2 regions of the Streptomyces sp. NPDC107517 genome follow, and region 1 is predicted to be linked to the other one. Evidence: riboswitches for the same ligand, from Rfam matches in the RefSeq annotation. Region 1 holds a riboswitch; the other holds the start of a gene.
The links. A riboswitch is a leader RNA that binds a small molecule or an ion and turns the genes downstream of it on or off. The one in region 1 is predicted to bind cobalamin.

Region 1 (7,462 bases):
GCAAGCGGCTGATCGCCGGTGTCGTCAACGGCCGCAACATCTGGGTCAACGACCTGGAGAAGTCCCTCGCCACGCTCGGCACCCTCCTCGGCCTTGCCGACCGGGTCGACGTCGCCGCCTCCTGCTCCTTGCTCCACGTCCCCCTGGACGCCGCCCTGGAGAAGGACGTCGACCCGCAGATTCTGCGCTGGCTCTCCTTCGCCCGCCAGAAGACCGCCGAGATCGCCACGCTCGCCAAGGGCCTGGCCCAGGGCACGGACGCGATCGCCACCGAGCTCGCGGTGAACCGTGCCGCGCTCTCCTCGCGCGCCACCTCACCCATCACGCGAGACCCGGGTGTCCGCGCCCGCGCCGCCGCCGTCACCGACGCGGACACCCACCGCGCCCAGCCGTACACCGAGCGGGCCGCCGCCCAGCGCGCCCACCTGGGCCTGCCTCTGCTGCCCACGACCACGATCGGTTCGTTCCCTCAGACCACCGAGCTGCGCACCGCCCGCGCCGACCTGCGGACCGGCCGCATCGACACCGCCGGCTACGAGGAGCGCATCAAGAACGAGATCCGCGACGTCATCTCCTTCCAGGAGAAGACCGGGATCGACGTCCTCGTGCACGGCGAGCCCGAGCGCAACGACATGGTGCAGTACTTCGCCGAGCAGCTCACCGGATACCTCGCCACTCAGCACGGCTGGGTCCAGTCCTACGGCACCCGCTACGTCCGCCCGCCGGTCCTGGCCGGCGACATCTCGCGGCCCGAGCCGATGACGGTGCGCTGGACCTCGTACGCCCAGTCGCTCTCCGACCGCCCGGTCAAGGGCATGCTGACCGGCCCGGTCACCATGCTCGCCTGGTCCTTCGTCCGCGACGACCAGCCGCTCGGCGACACCGCCCGCCAGGTCGCCCTCGCCCTCCGCGACGAGGTCAACGACCTGGAGGCGAACGGCACGTCGGTCATCCAGGTCGACGAACCGGCCCTGCGCGAGACCCTGCCGCTGCGTGCCGCCGACCACGCCGCGTACCTGGACTGGGCCACCGAGGCGTTCCGTCTCTCGACGGCCGGGGTCCGCCCGGAGACCCAGATCCACACGCACATGTGCTACGCGGAGTTCGGTGACATCGTCCAGGCGATCGACGACCTCGACGCCGACGTGATCAGCCTGGAAGCGGCTCGCTCGCACATGCAGGTCGCCCGCGAGCTGGCCGGGCACGGCTACCCGCGCGAGGCGGGCCCGGGGGTCTACGACATCCACTCCCCCCGCGTCCCGAGCCAGGACGAGGCCGCCGCCCTGCTGCGCAAGGGACTTGAGGCCATCCCGGCCGAGCGGCTGTGGGTCAACCCGGACTGCGGTCTGAAGACCCGCGGCTGGCCCGAGACCCGTGCCTCCCTGGAGAACCTGGTCGCCGCGGCCAAGGCCGTGCGGTCGGAGCTCGGCTCGGCCTGATCCACGGCGGTGAGGGTGCCGGGGCTCGCACCACGCCCCGGCACCCTCACCGTTGCGCCCGAGTGGGAGCGCCACGAGAAAAGGGGGCCCTGCCGTGAAACACGAGCCGCGGACCGTCGTCATCGACGGTGAGGAGATGGTCGCCGTACCGGTGGAGCTGTACGAGTCGCTGCTCGCCCTGCGCAGGCAGCTGGGTGCGCAGGGGGCGCGCATGCAGTCGCTGCGGGGAGCTCTCAGCGATGTGGCCGACTTCCTGGAGCGGCTCGACGCAGCTCGGGAACAGGTGTCGGCAGATCCTCCAGTGCCCGGCACCGACCCGGCCGTACGCGACGCCCACGGCTTCGCCGCGGAGCTTCGCCACTACGTCCGACACGCGCGAGCGCTCACCGAGGCCAAGCGAGCGCGAGGCAGTGGAGCACGTCGACGAAAGCCCTCAAGTTAGGGCCACCTAACTTTTGTGCGCGACACAACATCTGGCCTGTCTGAAATCCATCCCGCCTAGATGTAGTGTTGCTCTCGCTGGTGGTTCACCAGGCCGGTTGGTCTGGTGAGGCAAGAGGGAACCCGGTGAGAGACCGGGACTGCCCCGCAGCGGTAAGCGGGAACGACCGCCGTCACACGCACTGGGCCGGGTGAATCCGGGCCTGGGAAGCGACGGCCAGTAGGTGTCCTCCGTCGTCCGGAGGACGGGCCCGCGAGTCCGAAGACCTGCCACCGGCGCGCGCACCGACCGCGGTGCGCGCGCTTCGAGGCCCCGAGGGAGGGCCGCGTGGCTGTGGCTCGGACCGGGGCAGAGGTACGTCGTACCCGCCTGTCCCCCTGATGGCCGCACCCGCCTGCCTTCCTTCCCGTCCTCGGCCGAGAGCGACACGGGAACGAGGAGAGGGAGGCGAGAGACCGTGAGTGGTCTCGTGTATTTCTCCAGCGTCTCGGAGAACACCAAACGCTTCGTGGAGCGCCTGGACCTGCCCGCGACGCGGATCCCCCTGCGCCCCCACCGTGAGGGCATGCCGACCGTCACCGAGCCGTATGTGCTGATCGTGCCGACGTACGGTGGCGGCGAGCGCGCGGGCGCGGTGCCCAAACAGGTGATCCGCTTCCTGAACATCGAGGCCAACCGCGCCCTGCTGCGGGGCGTGATCGCCTCGGGCAACACCAACTTCGGTGCCGACTACTGCCTCGCCGGGCGCGTCATTTCGGCGAAGTGCGGGGTCCCCGAGCTGTACCGATTCGAACTGCTGGGCACGGAACGCGACGTCCGTGCCGTACGAGAGGGGCTGGAGAAGTTTTGGACACGACAGTCGTCGACGAGGCGACCGGAACTAGTGGGGCAGACGGCGTGAGCGCTCCCACCACGACCAGCCAGGTCCCCGCCGCAGCGCAGCGCGAGTCGGTCGGTACGCGCAAGGACTACCACGCACTCAACGCGATGCTGAACATGTACGACTGCGACGGCCGCATCCAGTTCGACAAGGACCGTGAGGCCGTCCGCCAGTACTTCCTCCAGCACGTCAACCCGAACACGGTGACCTTCCCGAGCCTCAAGGAGAAGATCACCTATCTGACCGAGAACGACTACTACGAGGCAGAACCGATCCAGCGCTACGACTGGGACGCCATCGAGGACCTGTACCGGCAGGCGTACGCGCACGAACACCGCTTCCGCACATTCCTCGGCGCCTTCAAGTACTACACGTCGTACACGCTGAAGACCTTCGACGGCAGCCGCTACCTGGAGCGGTACGAGGACCGCGTCGTCTCCACCGCGCTCTACCTGGGGGCCGGGGACGCGGAGTTGGCCTCCCGCCTCGTCGACGAGATGATGACGGGCCGCTTCCAGCCGGCCACGCCCACCTTCCTGAACGCGGGCAAGGCCCAGCGCGGCGAACTGGTCTCCTGCTTCCTGTTGCGCGTCGAGGACAACCTGGAGTCCATCGGACGCGGCATCAACTCCGCGCTCCAACTCTCCAAGCGCGGCGGCGGAGTCGCTCTCCTCCTGACGAACCTGCGCGAGCAGGGGGCCCCCGTCAAGAAGATCGAGAACCAGTCGTCCGGCGTCGTGCCCGTGATGAAGCTCCTGGAGGACTCGTTCTCCTACGCCAACCAGCTCGGCGCACGACAGGGCGCGGGCGCGGTGTACCTGCACGCGCACCACCCGGACATCATGCGGTTCCTGGACACCAAGCGGGAGAACGCGGACGAGAAGATCCGCATCAAGACGCTGTCGCTGGGGGTGGTCGTACCCGACATCACCTTCGAACTCGCCAAGCGCAACGAGGACATGCACCTGTTCTCGCCGTACGACGTCGAGCGCGAGTACGGAAAGCCACTGTCCGACCTCTCGGTCAGCGAGCACTACGACGACCTGGTCGCCAACCCGCGCATCCGCAAGACGACGCTCAGCGCCCGCGAGTTCTTCAAGACGGTCGCGGAGCTGCAGTTCGAGTCCGGCTACCCGTACCTGCTGTTCGAGGACACGGTGAACCGGGCCAACCCGATCCCCGGCTGGATCAACATGTCCAACCTGTGCTCGGAGATCCTCCAGGTCAACACGCCCAGCACGTACGACACGTCGCTCGGCTACGAGACCGTCGGCAAGGACATCTCCTGCAACCTGGGTTCGATGAACATCGCCACCGCGATGGCCTCACCGGACTTCGGAGTGACGGTCGAGGCGGCCGTGCGCGGTCTGACGTCGGTCTCCGACCAGTCCCACATCGACGCGGTGCCCTCGGTGGCGCACGGCAACGACCTGTCCCACGCCATCGGCCTCGGCCAGATGAACCTGCACGGCTACCTCGCCGCGCAGCACATTCACTACGGCAGCGAGGAGGGCGTCGACTTCACGAATATGTACTTCTATGCCGTAGCGTTCCACGCCCTGCGCGCCTCCAACCGGCTGGCCATCGAGCGGGGGACGGCTTTCGACGGCTTCGAGACCACGCGATACGCGGACGGCTCGTACTTCGACAAGTACACCGAGCAGGCGTGGGAGCCGGCCACCGAGCGGGTGCGCGCCCTGTTCGCCGACGCGGGGATCCCCCTTCCCACGCAGGACGACTGGCGTGAGCTGAAGCGTTCGGTCCAGAAGCACGGCATCTACAACCAGTACATCCAGGCGGTGCCGCCGACTGGTTCGATCAGCTACATCAACGACTCGACGGCGTCCATCCACCCGATCGCCTCCAAGGTGGAGATCCGCAAGGAGGGCAAGCTCGGCCGCGTCTACTACCCGGCGCCCGGCATGGACAACGACAACCTGGACTTCTTCCAGGACGCGTACGAGATCGGCTACGAGAAGATCATCGACACGTACGCTGCCGCCACCCAGCACGTCGACCAAGGTCTGAGCTGCACCCTCTTCTTCCGGGACACGGCCACCACCCGTGACCTCAACAAGGCGCAGATCCACGCCTGGCGCAAGGGCATCAAGACGCTCTACTACATCCGGCTGCGCCAGGAGGCCCTGGAAGGCACGGAGATCGAGAACTGCCTGGCCTGCACGCTGTGACGGCCATCCACCCTGCACCTGCCCGCCCTCAGAACGACGCTGCGAAGGCCCGCACATGACCACCATCCACTCCCTGACCGAGCTGTCGGTCACGCCCCCCTCCTACCGTCACGACCCGGCGGCGCGGCTGCGCCCCGTCAACTGGAACCGGGTCACCGACGAGAAGGACCTGGAGGTGTGGAACCGGCTGACCGCGAACTTCTGGCTGCCCGAGAAGGTGCCGCTGTCCAACGACATCACCGCCTGGCAGCAGCGGCTCAGCGCCGAGGAACGCACCCTCACCATGCGGGTGTTCACCGGACTGACCATGCTCGACACCGTGCAGGCCACCGTGGGTGAGATCGTGCAGATCCAGGACGCACGCACCGAGCACGAGGAGGCGGTGTACACCAACATCGCTTTCATGCAGGCTGTGCACGCCCGCAGCTACTCGTCGGTGTTTTCCACGCTGTCCACGACCCCGGAGATCGACGACGCGTACGAGTGGGCCGTCCGCAACGACGTCCTGCAGCAACGCTGCAAGGCGGTCCTCCAGCACTACTACGGCGACGACCCCCTCAAGCGGAAGGTCGCCTCGACACTGCTGTCGTCCCTGCTGCTGTACGCGGGCTTCTACCTGCCGCTGCACTTCTCCACGCACGCCCTGCTGACCAACACCGCGGACATGATCCGTCTGATCCTGCGCGACAAGGCGGTCCACGGCTACTACTCAGGCTATAAGTACCAGCGCGGCCTGGAGAAGCGCACGGCGGCCGAGAAGGAGGCCATGCGCGTCTTCACGCACGAACTCCTCGACGAGCTGTACGAGTTGGAGCTGCATTACTCGGGTGAGCTGTACGAGCCACTCGGACTCATGGAAGACGTCGCGGTCTTCGTGCGATACAACGCCAACAAGGCGCTGATGAACCTCGGTTACCCGGCCCGCTTCGGCGCGGACGAGACCGAGGTCAACCCCGAGATCCTCGCCGCCCTGTCACCCGCTGCGGACGAGAACCACGACTTCTTCTCCGGTTCCGGTTCCAGCTACGTCATGGGCAAGGCCGAGGACACGGACGACGACGATTGGGACTTCTGAAGCCATGTCCATGCCTCCCCACGTGCCCGCCCAGCGGGCTGCCGCGTCCTTCAGCCGGTGTGTCCTCCTCAAACACGGTGAGGTCTTCCTCAAGGGACGCAATCGCGACCGCTTCGAAGAGCGGCTGCACGACAACCTGCGCGTCGCGCTCCGCGGCGTCGGCGGCTCCACCTGGATCAAGTCGGCGCAGAACGTCACAGTTTTGGGCAGCGACGGGCAGGTGCCCCTCGAGGCGCTGGTGGAGCGCGCCGGGCGGGTCGTCGGGTTCAACGTCATCGAACCGGGGGTGCGCGTACCCAGCACCCTGGATGAGGTGACGCGGGCCGGTGTCGCCGCGCTCGAGGAGCTGGCGGCGTCCGGTTCCGTGCGTGACTTCGCGGTACGGGCCCGGCGGCGGGACAAGTCGTTCCCGCTGACCTCGTCGCAGGTGGCAGCGCACGTGGGGGCACGGATCAAGGAGGCGCTGCCGGACATCCCGGTGAACCTCAAGCGCGCCGAGATCCTGCTGAACATCGAGATCGACCGCAAGGAGACCTATCTGACCTGGACGCGGCTGCCGGGCCTGACCGGCCTGCCGGTCGGCTCCAGCGGGCGGGCCCTGGTGCTGCTCTCCGGAGGCTACGACTCCCCCGTCGCCGCCCACCGGGCCATGCGCCGTGGGCTCGCAGTCGACTACGTGCACTTCAACGGGGCGCCGTACACCAATCCCTCGTCCGTCTACAAGGCGTACGCCCTGGCCCGTGAACTCAACCGCTACCAGCCACCCGGCAAGCTGCACGTGATCGCGCTCGGGAAGGCGCAGAAGCAACTCGCCGTCGCGGGGGCGGGGCGGCTGCAGGTGGTCGCGCAACGCAGGCTCATGGCACGCACCGCGTCGGCGCTCGCCCCGCGGCTGGGCGCCGAGGCCCTGGTCACCGGGGACAGCCTCGGCCAGGTGGCCAGCCAGACCCTGGCGAACATGGCGGCGGTGGACGAAGCGGCGTCACTGCCGATCCTGCGGCCGCTGGTCGGCTGGGACAAGCAGGAGATCATCGACGAGGCCCGCCGGATCGGCACCGCCGACATCTCCGTCCTGCCGGACGAGGACTGCTGCCAACTGCTCGCGCCGCCGCGCGTCAGCACGCGAGCCGGGCTGCCGCAACTGCGCGCCGTGGAAAGGCGGATCGACTTCGACGAGGTGGTGGAGTCGCTCCTCGAACACGTCCAGGCGATGGAGACCGGAGCGGACCCGGCACCCGAGGAGCCCCACTGCGCCGCCCCGGCGCCGGCATCGGCATGACCGCGTGCCGCGCCGGTGACGGGCGCGCGTCAGTGACCCGACATCGCGGCCGTACGAGGTCGTCGGTGGCCTCGCGCCTCCGCCTGGCGCAGGGCCGAGCCGACGCGTACGGCGTCCGCCGAGGCGGCCACGTCGTGCACGCGCACGGCCCAGGCCCC
Region 2 (7,462 bases), on a different contig from region 1:
GACCGGCGGACGGACGTATCGGGTGCCGTAGGACTGCACCCATCCGTGCTGCGTGGCCAGGTATCCGGTGAGCTGCTCGGCGAAGTACTGCACCATGTCGTTGCGCTCGGGCTCGCCATGTACCAGGACGTCCAGGCCGGTCTTCTCCTGGAAGGAGATCACGTCCTGGATCTCGGCGCGGATGCGGTCCTCGTAGCCTGCCGTGTCGATTCGGCCGGCCCGCAGGTCGGCACGCGCGGTGCGCAGCTCGGTGGTCTGGGGGAACGAGCCGATGGTGGTGGTCGGCAGCAGCGGCAGGCCGAGGAGGGCGCGTTGGGCGGCGGTCCGCTCGGCGTACGGCTGGGAGCGGCGTGCGTCGGTGTCGGTGACGGCCGTGACGCGGGTGCGGACGGCCGGGTCGTAGGTGATCGGCGATCCGGCGCGCGAGGCCAAGTCGGCCTTGTTGGCCGCGAGTTCGGCCGCGATGGTGTCGGTTCCCTGGGCCAGGCCCTTGGCGAGGGTGGCCACCTCGGTGGTCTTCTGCCGGGCGAAGGCGAGCCAGCGCAGGATCTGGGGCTCGATGTCCCGCTCGAGGGATGCGTCGAGCGGTACGTGGAGCAGTGAGCAGGAAGCGGCGACGTCGACCCGGTCGGCAAGGCCCAGCAGGGTGCCGAGCGTGCTGAGGGACTTCTCGAGGTCGTTGAGCCAGATGTTGCGGCCGTTGACGACACCGGCGACCAGGCGCTTGCCGGGCAGGCCGCCGACTGCGGCGAGGGCGTCGAGGTTCGCGGCGGCGGCCTCGGTGAAGTCGAGGGCGAGACCGTCGACCGGTGCCTTGGCCAGTACTGGCAGGGCGTCACCCAGACGTCCGAAGTAGGAGGCCACCAGCAGCTTCGGGCGGTCCGTGAGGGCGCCCAGGTCGCGGTAGGCGCGTGCGGCGGCGTTCAACTCGGCCGGAGTGCGGTCCTGGACGAGGGCGGGTTCGTCGAGCTGCACCCACTCGGCGCCGGCGGCGCGCAGATCGGCGAGCACGTCGGCGTACACGGGCAGCAACCGGTCCAGCAGTGTCAGCGGGTCGAAGTCCGCGGCGACACCCGGCGCGGGCTTCGCGAGCAGCAGATACGTGACCGGGCCGACGAGGACCGGCCGGGCGGACAAGCCCTGAGCGAGGGCTTCCCCGAGTTCGGTGACCTGCTTGGTGGAGTCGGCGGTGAACGCGGTGTCCGGGCCCAACTCCGGTACCAGATAGTGGTAGTTGGTGTCGAACCACTTGGTCATCTCCAGCGGCGCCACGTCCTGCGTGCCGCGAGCCATGGCGAAGTACCCGTCGAGGGCGTCGACGGCGACGGCGGCGCGGTGGCGCTCGGGGATCGCGCCCACCATGACGGTGGTGTCGAGGACGTGGTCGTAGCAGGAGAAGTCGCCGGTGGGGACTTCTCCGATGCCCGCGTCGGCGAGCTCCTGCCAGTTGATCCGGCGCAGGTCGGCGGCGGTGGCGCGGAGGGCGTCGGCGGTGACGCGGCCCTGCCAGTAGCCCTCGATCGCCTTCTTCAGCCGGCGGTTCCGTCCCTGGCGGGGGTAGCCGTACACGGTGGCCCGTGCTGCCGCGGCCGCGGTCTTGGTGGTCACGGAGATCTCCTTCGAGAGACGTATCCCTGGGATCCCGGAGACCGACGCGGTCAAGAAGGAGTGGCAGACCGGCGGCACGTCCTCGCGCGGCAAGGCGCGGTCGTCCGCTCGGTACGTACGCCGACCCGCCCTCGAGGTCACCGGAATGTCCGCGCGCGCGTCGTACGGGCACGGGCAGATGGCAGGTCTTCGGACTCGTGGGCGCGCCTCGTCACGTACGGAACTCGTACGAGGCTCCTACTGGCCATCGCTTCCCAGGTCCCGTTCGTCGGGGCCCAGTGCGTGATGACGGCGGTCGTTCCCACTCACCGCTGCGGGGCAGTCCCGGATTCCCACCGGGTTCCCTCTTGCGACACTCCCGTCTGGCGGACGGGGCGAACCAGCTGCGTCGGTCACCCTACGGGTCGCCGGTCGGGCGATGGCAGGGAGTCCGGGTTTCGGACGGTGAGGTGTGACACGTCTGTGGGGGAAAGCAGCCAGCGGGCGGAGCGGGAGACGGTCCCCGTGCGCCGTCTCCCGCCTCGTCCGCTCGCCGCCGCCGGGCCCTCATCCCGGCAGCGGTACCCGGGCCTGCCTCTCAGCCCCGGTGGTCCTTGGCGGTGTGCGCGTCGTAGCGGTGAAAGCCGCGACCGGTCCTCCGGCCCAACAGCCCTGCCTCGACCATGCGTTGCAGCAGAGGAGGCGGCGCGTAGAGCGGCTCCTTGAACGCGCCCGGTAGCCATCGCGCACGTTCCGGTCGGCCGGCGAGCCGCGGCCGGCGCACCCGCCCCGCGATCCCGGTGAGCCCAAGGACCGCCACCAGAGCACCGCCGCCGTCGGCCCCGGAGCGAGGTGACGTACTCCGTGCAACGACAGGTATGTGTTGACCCAGGCGATGCCGCACCCGAGGAACAAGGAGAAGATGGCCGGCCAGGCGATCATCCCGCGCGGCGGCCCGGCGGCGAGCCCGGACCTCGATCGCGGGTCGCGAGGCAGGATGCGAACCGGCGATCAGGCAGCGCCACGGACCTTGGGTGTCCACCACCCGCCCGGCCGGCGGCGACAGCACGGCCGCCCGCTGCGAATCCCGCGGAGGTCGTCAGACCGAGCACCGAGGCGCCCAGGCCGCTCACGATCCGCGCACCCAGTGCCCGAGCAGGCACACCTGCATCATCGAGAACGACATCGCGCACGTCAGCAGCCAGGTCAGGCACCCGTCGTACCCGGCGGACGGCCACCGCCCGCAGAGGCCGTCGACTCAATGGCCGTCGTAGGGTCCCATCTTGCACCGCCGTCACGGGTTCCCTCTCCAAACATCCGGACTTCACCGGGTCTCAAGAGCCTTCGGATGCGGCGGCGGGGGAGTTCCGAGGCCTATCTGTGTCCTGCACCGCATCTCCCGCACGGCTGACGCCACCCCACCAATTTCCGTACCGGCCGGTGATCACGGAATCACGGGTGCAAAGATGAGCCCGCGATGACGACAGGGTGGGGTGCTCGCACAGGACGGGCCGCGGTGTTCGCGGCCGTCTGTGTGCTGCTCACCGCCCTGGGCCACACCCTGATGTCGGGGGGCACCGTGCCGTGGTGGTCGCTCAGTGCCGGGGCTGTCGTGACGGGTGGTGCGGCATGGTCGCTCGCCCGACGCGAGCGCGGGCTCGTCCTCGTCGTCGGCATGGCCGTTGCCGCGCAGGCGGCGCTGCACTCGCTGTTCTCGCTCGCCCAAGTGCTTGCGCACCCGGAGGCGTCCGGCGGCTCACTCGCGCAGCAGTGGCTGGGCCATGTGTTGTGCGGGGCGCCGATGGACGCCGGCCACCCGGCCATGGACATGAGTTCCATGGACATGGGGCCGGGCATGGACCTGGGCTCCATGAACCACTCCATGGCTGCGCCGGGCTCGATGGACTCCATGGGGTCGGCGATGGGCATGGGCCATGGCATGGGGGGCATGTCTCCGCTCGGCATGCTCCTGGCCCACCTCATGGCGGCCGTAGTCAGCGGCCTGTGGCTCGCCTGTGGCGAGCAGGCCGTGTTCCGGATCGCCCGGTCGTTCGCGGCCTGGCTTGTCGCCCCGCTGCGGCTGCTGAGGCTGCCTACGCCGCCGCACCGGCCACGCGTCCGCGCCCGCAGGGCGGAGTCCGACCGGGCGCCGCGCCTGCTTCTCCTGATCCATGCGATCACTTCTCGGGGTCCGCCCGCGGGGACCGCTGTCGCCTGACGACAGCCGGCTTCCCGAGGCTGCGCCGCACCCTCGGGCCCCGGCCGTGCGCCCGAGCGGGCCGCGCGGCCGTTTTCCCGCACACCGGACCGGGATCCCCTGTGCCCTTCGGGACGCTGTCGGTCCTGGTTCCGGATGATCCGAGAGGGACTCCAGGTGATGACCCCTGCTCCGACGTCCGCCCCGCCATGGGCGGACGTGCACGGGCCGGACGACTCGGCGGCCCGTCGCGACGACTCGATCACCGCCTGGGCGCTCGCCGCCCGCAGTGGTGATCCGGTCGCCGCCGACCGCTTCGTCCGTGCCCTCCACCGCGACGTGCAGTGCTACGTCGCTCATCTCTGCCACGACGCGCAGGCCGTGGACGATCTCGCGCAGGACACGTTCCTGCGCGCGCTCGGCAGCCTGCACCGCTTCGAGGGCCGCTCCACGGCCCGCACCTGGCTGCTGTCCATCGCGCGCCGCGCGGTGATCGACAGCTACCGGTACGCGGCCGCCCGGCCCCGCCGTGCCGACACGGCGGACTGGCAGACCGCCGCCGAACTCGCCCAGCCGCGCGGGCTGCCCGGATTCGAGGACGGCATAGCCCTCCTCGATCTGCTGGACAGCCTGCCCGCCGACCGCCGGGAGGCGTTCGTGCTCACCCAACTGCTGGGCCTGCCCTACGCGGAGGCGGCCGAGCGCAGTCACTGCCCGGTCGGCACGGTCCGTTCCCGTGTGGCCCGCGCCCGCTCGACCCTCGCGCGGGAAGTCGTCGAAGCCGAACCGCCGGCCGTCTGAGCAGCGGGCGGCCGCAGTGGCTTCCGCCACATCGGCCGCCCGCCCGGAACTCCCCCGTCCGAAGAGCCGACCACTGCACCGGCGCGTCTTCGGACGTCCACTCGTCCCCCCTGGAAGCAGGAGCACCCCCATGTCCGTCATACCGTCAACCCGCCCCGCCGAGGAGAACAACCCGGCGCCACCACCGCCGGCCACCGGGTCCGCCTGGGGATCACTGCGCCCCCTGGTGCTGCGACTGCACTTCTTCGCCGGGGTGTTCGTCGCCCCGTTCCTGTTCGTCGCCGCCGTGACCGGCTTCCTGTACGCCTGCTCGTTCCAGGCCGAGAAGATCGTGTACTCCCATGAACTGACCGTCCCCGCCGGCACATCCGAACTGCCGATGTCCCAGCAGGTGGCCGCGGCCCACAAGGCCCACCCCGAGGGCACCGTCGCCGCGGTGAGGCCCTCGCCCGAGGCCGGGGCGACCACCCGGGTACTGCTGTCCGGCGTACCCGGCGTGGACGCCGACCACAAGCTCGCCGTGTTCGTGAACCCGTACAACGGAGAGGTCCGCGGAGCCCTGGAGCAGTACGGCTCCACCGGAGCGCTGCCGCTGCGCACCTGGATCGACGAACTCCACCGAGACCTGCACCTCGGCGAAACCGGCCGTCTCTACAGCGAATTCGCCGCGAGCTGGCTGTGGGTGATCGCCGGTGGCGGCCTGGTGCTGTGGTTCGGCCGCCGCCGTGCACGCCGCAAGATCCGGGGCACGTCCGGCCGCCGCCGCACCCTGTCCCTGCACGGCACCGTGGGCGTTTGGGCCGCCCTCGGCCTGTTCTTTCTCTCCGCGACCGGCCTGACCTGGTCGACGTACGCCGGTGCTTCCATCAGTGACCTGCGCGAGTCGCTGAAGCAGACGACACCCACGGTCTCCTCGGCGGTCGCCTCCGGCGGTGAGCACGCCGGTCACGACATGGCGGGCATGGACATGGGCGGCAGCGGTTCAACCGCCTCCCATGCGAAGGACGTCGGCATCGACGCGGTCCTGAAGGCGGCGCGCGCCGAAGGACTGTCGAACCCGGTGGAGATGGTGCTGCCGGCCGACGACTCCTCCGCCTACGTCGTCCAGCAGATCCAGCGCAGCTGGCCGGAGAAGCAGGACTCGGTGGCCATCGACCCGGCCACCGGAGAAGTCACCGACGTCCTGCGCTTCAACGATTACCCGGTGCTCGCCAAGCTGACCCGCTGGGGCATCGACGCGCACACCGGCATGCTCTTCGGCATCGTCAACCAGATCGCCCTCGCCGCCCTCGCGCTCTGCCTGATCCTGCTGATCGTGTGGGGCTACCGAATGTGGTGGAAGCGAGGCAAGGGCTCCCGCTTCGGCCGCCCGATCCCGCGCGGTGCCTGGCAGCACGTACCGCCGTACATCCTCGTCCCCCTGATGACGGTGATCGCTGTTCTCGGCTATTTCGTGCCGCTGCTCGGTATCCCGCTCGCAGCGTTCATGCTCCTTGACATCGTGCTCGGAGAGATTTCGTACCGGAGAGGAAAGCGCTCGTACGCGCAAGCCATCGGAAAGAATTGACGACGCACTCTCACGTATGGCTGGGGCAAGCGCCTCCGTCTACGACTGCAAGTCGGACTCCTCCTGCGGGGAGCGGTGTGAGCTTCAGTGCTGGATCAGTCCGCCGACCGGAACGGGAGCGACGTGGCCCGTTGCCATGACGGTCTGGTCCAGGGCGAAGCCGATCTCACCCCAAGCAGAGATGATCGGCGCAGGCGAGCGAGGTCGGGGATCGGAGACCGGGCTGACGCGGCGGTCTCGCCGTGCGGTGCGGGCCGGAGCTGGCCGCCGGTGACGCGGACCTGGTAGAAGGTGCTGACATTCTGATGCTCGACTTCCATACGAGCGACGGCCGCTGGGATCACTCTCGAGTCCACGCCCAGCAGGCGTTCGACCACCGCGTCGCAACCGGTCTCCTCAGCGACCTCCCGGATGATGCCCCGTCATTTGCTGAACTCGGGCAAGGACGTCACTACATCTTCGTCTCGCCGACGGCTGTGCGGAGCCAGTCGAGCGACCAGGTCTCTACAACGGTCCGGGAGGGAGTTCGCGGGTTTCGTCGTCGGGCGTCCTTGGCTGTTTTCGATCCACCGTTGGGCGTGCTCATATCCCCGCGCCTTGTGCTCGACGTTCTGGATGAGGCACTCGAGTCTTTCGGCGTCGCAGGAGGAGACCACCTCAGGTGGCTCCTTCGCCCTGTCATCGGAGATGACGTCACGGATCGCATCCGCGGGGTCCTCGGGCGTCCCGACAACGGAAGCCCCGCAGGGATCTCGTGTCCTTCGCCCGCCTCCAAAACTTGCTCAGCAGGCTGCCTGATCCGGCCTGATCGCGCGACCGGAGGCTCGTCCGGGAACCCGCGCCGAGCTGCGCCAACGTGCCTGGCTTTTGGGGCATTGACCTCGGTGTCGGCGCCGAGGTCGATGCCGCCCCCTCGGTGAGATCCGGCTTGGTGACGGGCCACGGCCGGAGCTGCTGGATGCGGAGTTGCAGGCCTCTGGTGACGGGCGGAAACTGATGACATAGCACGCGCGCACATTGATCGCCCCTTGAAACCGGAAGGGTCTTCTCCTCCAGGGCGAGAACTCCATGCTCGGCACAGCAGCAGTTGACCGCCTTCGACATGAAGACGTCCTCGCCCGCGGCATCTCGAGGCGCACGTGCGTGCTCTTGAGGCAGTGGATCACGTCGTCCCCCTTGAGTGTGTCCGTGCCCAGCACCACGGTGGCAGCACCTTGTCCGCCGTGGGCGTGGCTCGTGGCGGCATCTGACGGGCCGACAGCACTGTTTTCACCAGGCCGTCTTGAGGTGCGCGCACGGGCGCGAGCATC

Region 2: it holds a riboswitch for cobalamin, as region 1 does, so the genes downstream of both, metE (5-methyltetrahydropteroyltriglutamate--homocysteine S-methyltransferase) here and nrdI (class Ib ribonucleoside-diphosphate reductase assembly flavoprotein NrdI) in region 1, are expected to answer to the same signal.

The regions. Positions count from the first base shown of each region.
Region 1 covers NZ_JBVJPM010000018.1:45,888-53,349, reverse strand. The annotation lists gene metE (5-methyltetrahydropteroyltriglutamate--homocysteine S-methyltransferase) at 1-1,439, shown strand, start outside; gene ACZ67T_RS32485 (hypothetical protein) at 1,534-1,881, shown strand; cobalamin riboswitch at 1,946-2,169, shown strand; gene nrdI (class Ib ribonucleoside-diphosphate reductase assembly flavoprotein NrdI) at 2,339-2,782, shown strand; gene nrdE (class 1b ribonucleoside-diphosphate reductase subunit alpha) at 2,779-4,950, shown strand; gene nrdF (class 1b ribonucleoside-diphosphate reductase subunit beta) at 5,006-6,025, shown strand; gene thiI (tRNA uracil 4-sulfurtransferase ThiI) at 6,030-7,304, shown strand; gene folP (dihydropteroate synthase) at 7,334-7,462, opposite strand, start outside.
Region 2 covers NZ_JBVJPM010000044.1:1,235-8,696, reverse strand. The annotation lists gene metE (5-methyltetrahydropteroyltriglutamate--homocysteine S-methyltransferase) at 1-1,608, opposite strand, end outside; cobalamin riboswitch at 1,772-2,007, opposite strand; partial or broken gene ACZ67T_RS42545 (3-hydroxyacyl-CoA dehydrogenase family protein) at 2,186-2,314, opposite strand; gene ACZ67T_RS42540 (hypothetical protein) at 3,065-3,805, shown strand; gene ACZ67T_RS42535 (sigma-70 family RNA polymerase sigma factor) at 3,965-4,585, shown strand; gene ACZ67T_RS42530 (PepSY-associated TM helix domain-containing protein) at 4,716-6,152, shown strand; partial or broken gene ACZ67T_RS42525 (NUDIX hydrolase) at 6,237-6,568, opposite strand.